DNA from 2 places in the Brevundimonas sp. UBA2503 genome. Region 2 is predicted to be linked to the other one. Evidence: predicted binding sites of a transcription regulator. Region 2 holds the regulator's gene; the other holds the start of a gene.
The links. Region 2 encodes HrcA, which represses chaperone genes, less so after heat shock. Its sites were predicted from a motif close to GTTAGCANTCNNNNNNNNNGANTGCTAAC; they were not measured.
Positions count from the first base shown of each region.

Region 1: the regulator HrcA is predicted to act here: its motif matches at 4,904-4,932, upstream of groES (co-chaperone GroES).

Region 1 covers NZ_DDOD01000025.1:958-7,326, reverse strand. The annotation lists gene B4K74_RS11490 (redoxin domain-containing protein) at 1-302, shown strand, start outside; gene B4K74_RS11485 (hypothetical protein) at 342-824, opposite strand; gene pgi (glucose-6-phosphate isomerase) at 970-2,619, shown strand; gene B4K74_RS11475 (hypothetical protein) at 2,623-3,135, opposite strand; gene B4K74_RS11470 (tetratricopeptide repeat protein) at 3,296-4,834, shown strand; gene groES (co-chaperone GroES) at 4,972-5,259, shown strand; partial or broken gene groL (chaperonin GroEL) at 5,400-6,369, shown strand, end outside.
Region 2 covers NZ_DDOD01000020.1:22,167-28,535, forward strand. The annotation lists partial or broken gene B4K74_RS09410 (ribonuclease PH) at 1-186, opposite strand, end outside; gene hrcA (heat-inducible transcriptional repressor HrcA) at 313-1,392, shown strand; gene grpE (nucleotide exchange factor GrpE) at 1,443-2,069, shown strand; gene B4K74_RS09425 (dienelactone hydrolase family protein) at 2,089-2,991, opposite strand; gene B4K74_RS09430 (hypothetical protein) at 3,074-3,493, opposite strand; gene dnaK (molecular chaperone DnaK) at 3,846-5,759, shown strand; gene dnaJ (molecular chaperone DnaJ) at 5,953-6,369, shown strand, end outside.

The sequences.
Region 1 (6,369 bases), on a different contig from region 2:
AATGGCAGTCGCGCAACAATGCCGCCGCCACCCATCTGCTGCTGGACCCCGAGGGCACGGTCGGCCGCCTGTATGACGCGAAGACCACGCCGGACATGCGGATCATCGATCCGGAAGGACGACTGTTGTTCGTGGGCGGCATCGACGACCGCCCGACCAACAAGATCGAGGATCTGGAAGGTGCCACCAACTATGTAAAGGCGGCGCTGACGGACATGGAGGCCGGACGTCCGGTCGCGACCCCGTTCGCCACGCCCTATGGCTGCTCGATCAAATATGCGGACGAGCTGGACGGGGCGTAGGGACCCTTACTCCGGAACGGCTTTATTCCGGAAACGCCCCTATTCCGGGAAGGTTTGGGCCGGGCTGGTGATGACGGCGATGTTGTCGTCGAACAGGTGCACCAGTTCGGCCAGGGCCAGATCGCGGGCACCCGCGCTATCGGCGGCTTCCATATCGGCCAGACGGACCGGCAGGTCCTCGGACAGGCCGCGCAGGATGCAGGTCATGTCGCCTTCGCTCTCGCGCGACTTGAGGATCAGATGGCCCTGCATATTGAGCTCACCCAGCGCCGTGGCCTCGGTGCGGAAGGTCAGCCATTCGCTGCCGGTCAGAAAACCGGGCGCGTGAACGGCGCCGGACGCGGCCCAGCCCTCGGCCACACCCTTGAGGCGTCCGGACCGGGAGACGATGTCGACGAACAGGGGCTCGGCGGCCAGACCCGTCAGGTCGGCGGGCACGGTGGCCGGATCCACCGAAGCGGCCAGCGCCACATCGGGGTTTGTGAGCAGCAGGGCAGTCGCGAGGGCCAGTCCGCAGGACATGGGAACCTTTCCGGGCGCCAGAGCGCCCATGATGACATCAATCTTCTGGTCGTTTCCCGAATCGGGGCGACCTTGGGGATTGCACCGGTTTACGCCCCAGCCGTAAACGAGCCCTTGACGCCCACCCCACGATCCGGAGTCGCCCATGTCCATCGCCCTGCCCCTGACTGATGAAAAGCGCCGGGCGGAGGCCTGGACCCGGTTTGATGCGGTCGCCGCCCGCGACGGGGATGCCCGGATCGAGACCCTGTTCGATCAGGAGGCAGGGCGGGTCGGGCGGCTGACGCTGGAGGTAGCGGGCCTGACCCTCGACCTGTCGAAACAGGCCTTTACCGCAGAGGGGCTGGATGCCTGTCTGGCGCTGGCCGAGGCCTGTGACGTCGGCGACTGGAAGCGGGCCCTGTTCAACGGGGCTGCTGTCAATGCCTCCGAGGGGCGGGCGGTGCTGCACCCTGCGCTGCGGGCCCCCGACGGGGCGCATTTCGAGGCGCTGGGCGAGCCGGTGTCGCGCGAGGTCGAACAGGTGCGCGACCAGATGGTCGCCTATGCCGAAGCGATCCGGGCCGGTGAAGAGGCTGGTGCGACGGGCGAAAGGTTCCGGGCGGTGGTTCACATCGGCATCGGCGGCTCGGATCTGGGGCCGCGTCTGGTGTGGGACGCGCTGAGGCCGCTGGACCCGGCGATCGACGTGCGGTTCGTCGCCAATATCGATCCGCAGGAGATAGCCGAGGCGCTGACGGGGCTGGATCCGGCCTCGACGCTGGTTATCGTCGTCTCCAAGACCTTCACGACGCAGGAGACCCTGACCAATGCCGTGCTCGCGCGGGACTGGCTGGCCGCCGCCCTGCCGGAAGAGGGCTTGCGGCGGCATCTGGTCGGCGTGTCAGCGGCGCCCGACAAGGCCGAGTCGTTCGGCTGTGGTCAGGTGTTCGGCTTTTCGGACTGGGTCGGGGGGCGCTATTCCCTGTGGTCGGCGGTCAGCCTGTCGTGCGCGATCGGTCTGGGCGGAGAGGTCTTTCGCAGCCTGCTGGCCGGGGCCAGCGAGATGGACCGGCACTTTCTCGAGACCCCGCTGGCCTACAATGCGCCGGTGCTGATGGCGCTGGCGCAGGTCTATAATGTCGAGGGGCTGAAGCGGCGGGCGCGGACGGTCGCGCCCTATGCCCATGGCCTCCGGCGTCTTGCGGCCTTTCTGCAGCAGCTGGAGATGGAGTCGAACGGAAAGCGGGTGACCCGCGAGGGCAAGCCGGCGACGCGCGGCACCGGGCCGGTGGTGTTCGGCGAGCCCGGCACCAACGGCCAGCACGCCTTTTTCCAGCAGCTGCATCAGGGACCCGATGTGGTGCCGGCCGAATTCGTGGTGGTGAAGCAGACTCTGGAGGGCCGGGACGGCGCGCCCCTGTGGTCGAATGCGGTGGCCCAGTCCGAGGCCCTGATGCGGGGACGGACGGCCGAGGCTGCGCTGGCTGAAATGATGGAGCAGGGGATGGACCAGGGCGAGGCCGAACGACTGGCGCCCCACCGCGCCTTTCCGGGCAACCGGCCCTCGACCACCATCCTGATGGACCGGCTGACGCCGCAGGCGCTGGGCGCGCTTCTGGCGCTTTATGAGCACAAGACCTTCATCGAGGGCGTGATCTGGGACATCAACAGCTTTGACCAGTGGGGGGTCGAACTGGGCAAGGTGCTGGCGAAGCGAGTGCTGGGGGCTGCGCAAGAGAGCCGCGACTCAGCGAAACGGGCCCCAGAGAGCTGGGACCCGTCCACGCGGTCGTTGTTTGAGCGGCTGATCTAGACCTTACCAGCGACGGTCGTAGCGGTAGTCGCGACGGTCATCCCGGCGGTCGTAGCGGCGATCCCGGCGGTCATCGCGACGATCGTAGCGGCGGTCGTACCGTTGGTCGTAACGCTGGTCGCGACGGTCATTGCCATAGTAGCGGGGATCACGGCTGTTGATGCCGTGCTCGCGCTCCCAGTGGCCCTGGTTCCGGTAGCAGCGGCCCCCACGATAGTAGTTACAGTCATCGCCCCGGTTGGCGGTGGCGCCGATGGCGGCCCCGGCGACAGCGCCGCCCAGAATATATTCGCCCTCGCCATTGCCGATGATGGCCCCGGCGATAGCGCCGACAGCCGCGCCCAGCAAGACATCCTCGCCGCTGGAAGAGCGGTCGCGGTCCGGATAGCGGTCATAGCGGTAGTTCTGGGCTGAGACCGGGTTGGCGACCATGAGGCCGAGCGCCAGCACACCGGCGGTCAGGGCGCCCGTCACGGCGGTGCGTTGGGCGGTGTCGGAGGTCAGGGTGCGGGTCATGGATCCGTCCTTTCGTGGAGGGTCGGGTGAAACTATGGCCCCATACTCGCGCGCCCCACCTGAACCCGATGAGAGGGGTCTGTTCATGCCGCGTTCATCGAGCGGCTCATCCCGTGTGCGGGCTTGTCTCAGAACGGCGTTCAGCGCAGGTTGCCGCGTCATGTCCTTTGCCCCGCCCCGACTTGATCCTTCGCTGCGCCGTCTGGTCACCCGGGCGCTGTCTGCCTGTGCGGCGCTGGCAGGCAGCCTGATGATCGCCGGGACCGCCCTGGCCCAGGACAGGCCGCCGCCCCCACCACCGCCGCCGCCGCCCCCTCCGACGGCCGGACCGACGGATGTGCGCATCTCCAGCCCCGATGCCCTTGCCCGCGAACGTCTGCAGGCTGCCGTCGCCGCCCGCGAAGCCGGGGAGGTGGCCGCCGCAGAAGCTGCCTATGTCGAGGCCGCAGCGGCGTTCGCGCAAACCGGCAAGGTCGAGGAGGCCTCGGCCGCGTGGGTCGAGGTGGCGCGCCTGCGTCTGGCGACCGACCGCGCCGCCGAGGCAGAGCAGGCCCTCGCCACCGCAGTCGCCGTCATTGAAGCGGCGCGCGGCGCGGCAGATCCGGCTCTGGTCACGCCGCTGCAGATCCAGGGGCGACTGTTCTACATTCAGGGGCGCTATGAGGCGGCGCTCGTCAATATCGCCCGGGCCCGGGCGCTGCTGGCGGACCAGGCCGACACGGCGACGGTTGCCGAACTGCTGTTCGAGGAAGGCCGGGCGCTGGACGCGCTGGGCCGGTTCGCCGAGGCCGAGAGCGCGGCGCGGGTGGGGCTGGGCCTGAGGCTGGACCTGCTGGGGCCCGATGATCCGCTGACCGCCGACACCATGAACCAGTTGGCCAATGCCCTGATGGCCCAGGGGCGGTTCGCCGAGGCCGAGCCGATCTTTCGCCGGGCACTGGGCATCTATGAGGTCGCCTATGGCCGCGACAGCGACACCGTGGCGCTGGTGCTCAGCAACCTTGGAAACGTGCTGCGCCGGACCGGCCGGCTGAATCAGGCCGAGGCCGCCTATGCCCGGGCGGTGGGCATTGCCGAGGGGGTGGGGGATCCCTTCCTGCTGGCGCAGCTGCTGAACAATTTCGGCTGGTATCTGCATGTGGCCGACCGGGACGTCGAGGCCCAGCCGGTGTTCGAGCGGGTGCTGGCCATGGCGGTCGAACTGGCCGGGCCCGAGCACCCCTTCACCGGTATCGCCCGCGCCAATCTGGCCATCACCCTGTCCGGTCAGGGACGCCACGCCGAGGCCCTGCCGCTGTTCGCCGAGGCGCTGGCGGTGCTGGAGCCGGGGCTGGGCGCCGACAGCCCCGATCTGGTGACAACGCTGGAAGGGCGGGCGCTGGCGCTGGCAGAGACCGGCGACGCCGCCGGGGCCGAGGCCCTGTACCAGCGGTCGCAGGCGATCCTGGCCGCGCGACTGGCGCCGGGGCATCCCGAGGCCGTGCGGCTGGCGGGGACGATGGCGGGCTTCCTGTCGGACCAGGACCGGCCGGGTGAGGCGCTGGCGGTGCTGCGGCCGGCGCGGCGGGACCTGTTCACGCGCAGCGGCCTGGCGCTGGAAGGCGGCGATCCCCTGCGCCGGGCAGCGCCCCTGTTCGCCCAGCAGGTCCGGGCCAGCTGGGACCGGGCCGAACAGCTGGCCGACACCGCCCCGCGCTGAGATTTTTCTCGCTCGGCAGGCACCCGAACCCTTGACGCGCCGGGGTGTCAGACCCTACCTGCAGGCCGCATTAGCACTCTCGCCCTGCGGCTGCCAAAGCCCCGGTCGGGAGACCATTCCAAAGGGAGATATCACAGATGGCGTTTCGTCCTCTCGGCGATCGCGTGCTGGTCAAGCGCGTGGAAGAAGAATCCAAGACCAAGGGCGGGATCATCATCCCCGACACCGCCAAGGAAAAGCCCCAGGAAGGCGAAGTCGTCTCCGTCGGGCCCGGCGCCCGTGACGACAGCGGCAAGGTCAATGCCCTGGAGCTGAAGGCCGGCGACCGCATCCTGTTCGGCAAATGGTCGGGCACCGAGGTCAAGGTCGACGGTGAAGACCTGATCATCATGAAGGAATCGGACGTGCTGGGGGTGCTGAGCTAAGGCTCAGCCCCAGTGGCGAGTGACGAGTGGCGAGTGGCGAGACCGGTCCAGCGTGACCCCGCCGCTCAGACCTGACCTCGATCACCCTCGCCACACACCACTCGTCACTCACCACTCACTACTTCAAAGGAGCTGCCTCCATGGCTGCCAAGATCGTACAGTTCAACACCGATGCGCGCGACAAGATGCTGCGCGGCGTCAACATCCTCGCCAATGCCGTCAAGGTCACCCTGGGGCCCAAGGGCCGCAATGTGGTCATCCAGAAATCGTTCGGCGCCCCGCGCTCGACCAAGGACGGCGTCTCGGTCGCCAAGGAAATCGAGCTGGAAGACGCCTTCGAGAACATGGGCGCCCAGATGATCCGCGAGGTCGCCTCCAAGACCAACGACAAGGCCGGTGACGGCACCACCACCGCCACCGTCCTGGCCCAGTCGATCGTGCAGGAAGGCCTCAAGTCCGTCGCCGCCGGCATGAACCCGATGGATCTGAAGCGCGGCATCGACAAGGCGGTCACCGCCGTCCTCGCCGAGATCAAGGCCAACGCCAAGAAGGTCTCGGCCAATTCGGAAATCGCCCAGGTCGGCACCATCTCGGCCAATGGCGACGTCGAAGTCGGCGAAATGATCGCCCGCGCCATGGACAAGGTCGGCAATGAAGGCGTCATCACGGTTGAAGAAGCCAAGACCGCCGAAACCGAGCTGGACGTCGTCGAAGGCATGCAGTTCGACCGCGGCTATCTGAGCCCCTACTTCATCACCAACGCCGACAAGATGGAGGCCGACCTCGAGGAGCCGCTGATCCTGCTCCACGAGAAGAAGCTGTCCAGCCTGCAGGCCATGCTGCCGATCCTGGAAGCCGTGGTGCAGTCGGGCCGTCCGCTGGTCATCATCGCCGAGGACATCGAGGGCGAGGCCCTGGCCACCCTGGTGGTCAACAAGCTGCGTGGCGGCCTGCGCGTCGCCGCCGTCAAGGCCCCGGGCTTTGGCGATCGCCGCAAGGCCATGCTGGAGGACATCGCCGTCCTGACCGGCGGCCAGGTGATCTCGGAAGATCTCGGCATCAAGCTGGAAAACGTCACCCTGGACATGCTGGGCAAGGCCAAGAAGGTCA
Region 2 (6,369 bases):
TTCGGCCGTCACCCAGCCCTGGCCCTTGCCGCGCAGCCACGGCGGCAGGTGCTCCTCGACCGAGGCGGTGACCAGCACCTTCGTCTGGCCGAACGACACCAGACACGACCCCTCGGCATAGCGGTTGACGCCGGTTTCAAGCGTCACGGGGCGAAGCTGGTCGGGCGAACGGTCGGAAGGGCGCATGATGTCTCTTTTGCGTATTGGATGGGGTCGCGGGCGTGCTTATCCTGAAAGCGTGACCCTGTCCCGCTCCCAGATGCCAGAAGACCCGCCCCCCGCAGATGCCGGACGAGGCTGCGCATGAGCTCCATGCCGTTTCATCCCTCGCCCTCGCTGACCACGCTGGACGCCCGGGCGCGCGACATCTTCCGCAGCATCGTCGAGACCTATCTGGAGACGGGAGAGCCGGTCGGGTCGCGGACCCTGTCGCGCGGGACCATCGCCCTGTCGCCGGCCTCGATCCGCAACACCATGCAGGACCTGACGCTGGCGGGTTTGCTGGCGTCGCCGCACACCTCGTCCGGGCGGGTGCCGACCCATGCCGGGCTGCGGCTGTTCGTCGACGGTTTGCTGGAGATCGGCGACGTCGGCACCGAGGAACGGCGCGAGATCGATGCGCGGCTGGCGGGGCTGGCGCGGCCGGGGGGGCGCGTGGATTTCGATCAGGCGCTGAACGAGGCGTCGTCCCTGCTGTCGGGACTGGCGGGCGGGGCCGGCATTGTCGCCAGCCCGGTCCGGGATACCGGAATCAAGCACGTCGAGTTCGTGGCGCTGGGCCATGATCAGGCCCTGGCCATTCTGGTGGCCGAGGACGGGCAGGTGGAGAACCGGCTGATGCCCATGGGGCCCGGCATGACCCCCTCGACCCTGCAGGAGGCCTCGAACTTTCTGAATGCCCGGCTGAAGGGTCGCTCGCTGACCGAGGCCCGGGGCGAGATGAGCCAGGAGCTGAATTCGGCGCGTCAGGCGCTGGATGCGGCGGCCGCCCGGCTGGTCGAGGACGGCATGGCGGCCTGGTCCGGGGCGGCGGGGCCGCGGTCGCTGATCGTGCGGGGGCGGGCCAATCTGTTGCAGGACCGCGAGGCGCTGGAGGATCTGGACCGGGTGCGGGTGCTGTTCGATGATCTGGAGCAGAAGGAACAGCTGATCGGCCTGCTGGACGGGGTGTCCGAGGCCCAGGGGGTGCGCATTTTTATCGGCGCCGAGACACGACTGTTTTCACTTTCGGGTTCCTCTGTGATCGCCGCGCCCTATATGACGGGGCGACAACGGGTGCTGGGCGCGGTCGGCGTGATCGGCCCCACGCGTTTGAACTATGCCAGGATCATTCCGTTGGTGGACTACACCGCCCGCGTACTGAGCCGATTGTTTGACGGACAAGAGCCTTGAACGACACACCGCACGACCCCGAAACTCATGAATTCGACGACCTGAACGGTATGGATCCGGCCGATGAAGCCGACGCCGAGGCGGGCCTGAATTCCGATCCTGCCCATACAGGTGTGGGCATGGACAACCTCGACGCCATCCTCGACGAGCGGGACCAATGGAAGGACCGGGCGCTGCGCGCCGTGGCCGAGGTCGAGAACATCAAGCGCCGGGCCGAGACCCAGAACAATGACGCCCGCGCCTATGCCATCCAGCGCTTTGCCCGCGACCTGCTGGGCGTGGCCGACAATCTGGAGCGGGCCCTGCAGGCGGCACCCAAGAATGCCGAGGGGGCCGAGGCCGGGTTGGTGACCGGGCTGGAGCTGACGCAGAAGTCCCTGCTGTCGGCCTTTGCCAGCAACAATCTGGTGCGCGTGGCGCCCGAGGCGGGTGAAGCATTCGATCCGCACCTGCATCAGGCGATGATGGAGCAGCCGTCAGAGACAGTGCCCGGCGGGTCTGTGATCCAGACGCTGCAGGCGGGCTATGCCCTGTTCGGGCGCACGGTGCGCCCGGCCATGGTGGTCGTCGCCGCCAAGGGGTCCGGCCCCGCACCCGGCACCTCGGCCTCAGACGCAGCCCATGCCTATGAGGCCACAGCCTCGGCCACGGGCGGGGCCCACGACTCGAAGGCCTGATGATTTGGGGGCCTGACCCTCAGGTCTTGAGGCGCGCGTCGAACAGGGCCAGCAGCTTGTCCCAGCCGTCGGCGGCGGCATCGGCCTTGTAGCTGGCGCGGTAGTCGGCGTGGAAGCCGTGCTGGGCACCGTCATAGACGTCGATGCCGCTGTCGGTGCGCCCGGCGCGCTGCAGGGCCTGACGCATGAGCTCGACACTGGACAGCGGGATGCCCCGATCCATCTCGCCATAGAGGCCCAGCACCGGCGCCTTCAGGTCGGCCGCCAGATCGACCGGCCAGGGCTGGCCGGCGGCGATCTGTTCGGGCGTGGCCTCGGCGGCGGGGGCCAGACGGCCGTACCAGGCGACGCCGGCGTCGATCACGGCAAAGCGGGCGCAGGCCTGCCAGACGACCTTGCCGCCCCAGCAGAAGCCGGTGATGCCGACCTTGTCGGCCCTGGCCCACAGCTGGCGCGACAGCCATTCCATGCCGGCGGAGATGTCGCCCATCACCTGCTCATACCCCGCCTGACCGACGATCTCCTGGATGCGACCGAAGTCGGTGAGCGGTGCCGGATCCTCGACCCGGACGAAGAAGGCGGGCGCCATGGCCGCATAGCCGGCCTTTGCCAGACGGCGGCAGATGTCGCGGATATAGTCATGGACGCCGAAGATTTCGGAGGCGACGATCACCACGGGAAAGGGCCCCTCGCCCTCGGGACGCGCGACATAGGCGGGCAGATCAAAGCCGTCCGGTGCCGGATAGCTGACGGTTTCGGTGACCAGACCCTCGCTGTCGGTGACGACCGGGCTGGCGTCCTGGGCCAGCGCCGCGGGGGCATAGCCCGCGAACATCAGGCCGGTCAGGCCCCCTGTGGCCAACGCCCTGCGGCTGAAACGAAAATCCTGATCGGTCGGGCCTTCGGGGCGGGTCAGTCGCATCGGGCGGTCTCCTGAGTTTCAGGCCGCAAACCTGCGCCCTGTGTCCCGGGACGTCCAGTCACGATCGCCTCAGCGACCGGGGTCAGCGGGTGAAATAATAGTCCGCGATGCGACAGACGTTGACGCCCACCCGCTCCAGTCGCTCGCCGTTCGAAAACTCGGCGCGCACGACATAGACGCAGGCGCCCGAGCCGTTGTCGACGTCGATGACCGCACTGTCGCCCGTCGCCAGCACCTCGGGCGTCAGAAGATCGCCGCGCCAGTCGGTCCGGGCGGGATCAGCGGCATAGAGGCTGACGATGGTCCAGCCGGTCTGGTTATGGACCCGCACGCGACGGTTCTGGCCGTCATTGGAAGACTGGGCGCCGCGCGTTGTCCCGCGCGACTGGTCCGCCGACTGGGCCCAGCCGGGTTCAGGCGCCGCCAGCAGGCAGGCCGAAAGGGCCAGAACGCCGGTGGCGCTGGCAACGCCGCAGAGCCGCAGGCCGGAAAACTTGGACATAAGGGCGTCGTCCCTGCAGCGAATGAAATCCGGAAAGCGCGGTTTCCGGGCGGTGCAACTGGTTTAGGTGACCCCCATACTGGCGTCCAGCCGAGGCTGTGACACCTGACGGAGCCTGATTATCGTCTTTCGTGAGGCGGTGAGGCGGTCTGCGCCCCGATCACAGCGGGCCCGTATGCACGAAAGGGCTTGCGGGTGCCCCTGCGCTTCCCATATCGGCATCAGCCGTGCAAAGCCCCTTGTCTCTCTGGGGATTTGCCCGAACCGAACACCAACCCCCCGGGGGTGGCTGACAAGGGCGCTCGAACGAGGCCCGGAGCCATCCGCCGAACAGGAGCAAGACGTAGAGTCCATGAGCAAGATCATCGGCATTGACCTCGGTACGACCAATTCGTGCGTAGCCGTCATGGACGGCAAGACCCCGAAGGTTATCGAGAACGCTGAGGGCAACCGCACCACCCCGTCGGTGGTGGCGATCCAGGATGGCGGCGAAGTGCTGGTGGGCCAGCCCGCGCGTCGTCAGGCGGTGACCAATCCGGCCAACACCCTGTTCGCCATCAAACGCCTGATCGGCCGGAATTTCGACGACCCCGTCGTGGCCAAAGACAAGAAGATGGTCCCCTATGAGATCGTCAAGGGCCCGACCGGCGACGCCTGGGTGCGCGCCCAGGGCAAGGATTATTCGCCCCAGCAAATCTCGGCCTACACCCTTCAGAAGATGAAGGAGGCCGCCGAGGCCTATCTGGGCGAGAAGGTCGAAAAGGCGGTCATCACCGTTCCGGCCTATTTCAACGACAGTCAGCGTCAGGCGACCAAGGATGCCGGCAAGATCGCCGGGCTTGAAGTCCTGCGCATCATCAATGAGCCGACGGCGGCCGCTCTGGCCTATGGCCTGGAAAAGAACGACGGCCAGAAGATCGCGGTCTATGACCTGGGCGGCGGCACCTTTGACGTCTCGATCCTCGAGATCGGCGACGGCGTCTTTGAGGTGAAGTCGACCAATGGGGACACCTTCCTCGGCGGTGAGGACTTTGACCTGCGTCTGGTCGATTATCTGGCCGATGAGTTCAAGAAGGATCAGGGCGTTGACCTGCGCCAGGACAAGCTGGCCCTGCAGCGCCTGAAGGAAGAGGCCGAGAAGGCCAAGAAGGAGCTGTCCTCGACCACCCAGTATGAGGTCAATCTGCCGTTCATCACCATGAACGCCTCGGGCCCGCTGCACCTGAACATCAAGCTGTCGCGCTCCAAGCTGGAGGCGCTGGTCGAGGATCTGGTCCAGCGCACCATCGCGCCCTGTGAAAAGGCGCTTAAGGATGCCGGGCTGAAGGCCTCGGATATCGACGAAGTGGTGCTGGTCGGCGGCATGACCCGCATGCCGATGGTTCAGGAAGCCGTGAAGAAATTCTTCGGCAAGGAGCCGCACAAGGGGGTCAACCCCGATGAGGTCGTGGCGCTGGGCGCCGCCGTTCAGGCGGGCGTGCTGCAAGGCGACGTCAAGGATGTGCTGCTGCTGGACGTGACCCCGCTGACGCTGGGCATCGAGACGCTGGGCGGTGTGTTCACTCCGCTGATCGAGCGCAACACCACCATCCCGACCAAGAAGAGCCAGACCTTTTCGACCGCCGAGGACAACCAGTCGGCCGTGACCATCCGGGTCTTCCAGGGCGAGCGGCCGATGGCGTCGGACAACAAGATCCTGGGTCAGTTCGACCTGATGGGGATTCCGCCCGCACCGCGCGGCATGCCGCAGGTCGAGGTGACGTTCGACATCGACGCCAACGGCATCGTCCACGTCTCGGCCAAGGACAAGGCGACCAACAAGGAACAGTCGATCCGCATTCAGGCCAATGGCGGCCTGTCGGATGAGGACATCGACAAGATGGTCAAGGAGGCTGAGGCCAATGCCGCGGCTGACAAGCAGCGCAAGGAAACGGTCGAGGCCCAGAATTCGGCCGACAGCCTGATCCACTCGACCGAGAAGGCCATGGCCGAGCACGGCGACAAGGTTGGCGAGCCCGACAAGGCGGCCATCCAGACCGCCCTCGACGAACTGAAGGCGGCGCGCGAAGGCTCGGACCTCGAAGACCTGCGGGCCAAGACCACGGCCCTGGCCCAGGCCTCGATGAAGCTGGGCGAGGCCATGTATGCGGCCCAGCAGGGTGCGCCGGGCGAAGGTGACGACGCGGCGGCCCCCGCCGACGACGGTGTGGTCGATGCGGAGTTCGAGGAAGTCTCGGGCGACGAAGCGGACAAGAAGGCCGACTGACGACCGCGCCTTCCCCCGTCTTTCGGGAAGGCAAAATGCATCCGGCCCCGCTTGTCAGGCGACAGGCGGGGCCGTTTCATGAAACTTGCATCATGCGACCCGACACCCATGTCTGTCGGGGTATCGGTTTCCGGCCAGCCTCCGCCGAAGAGGGGCGGCCGGATCGAAACGGGATAATGAGGATCACGGCCTGATGGCGCAGCGCGATTATTACGAGATTCTGGGGGTTGAACGCACGGTCGATGCCGCCGGGCTGAAGGCTGCCTATCGCAAGCTGGCCATGCAGCACCACCCGGACCGCAACGACGGCTGCGAGGAGGCCTCGACCCGCTTCAAGGAAGTGTCCGAGGCCTATGCCGTCCTGTCGGATGCGCAGAAACGCGCCGCCTATGACCGGTTTGGCCATGAGGGCGTGGGCGGCGGCGGTCAGGGTCCGTTCGGACGCGGCGGGGCCGGCTATGCCGACGTCAATGACATCTTCGAGCAGGTGTTCGGCGACGCCTTTGGCGATGTGTTCGGCGGGCGCGGTGCCCGCAGCGGCGGACCCCGTCGGGGTTCGGACCTGCGCTATGACCTCGAGATCACGCTGGAAGACGCCTATCGCGGCACC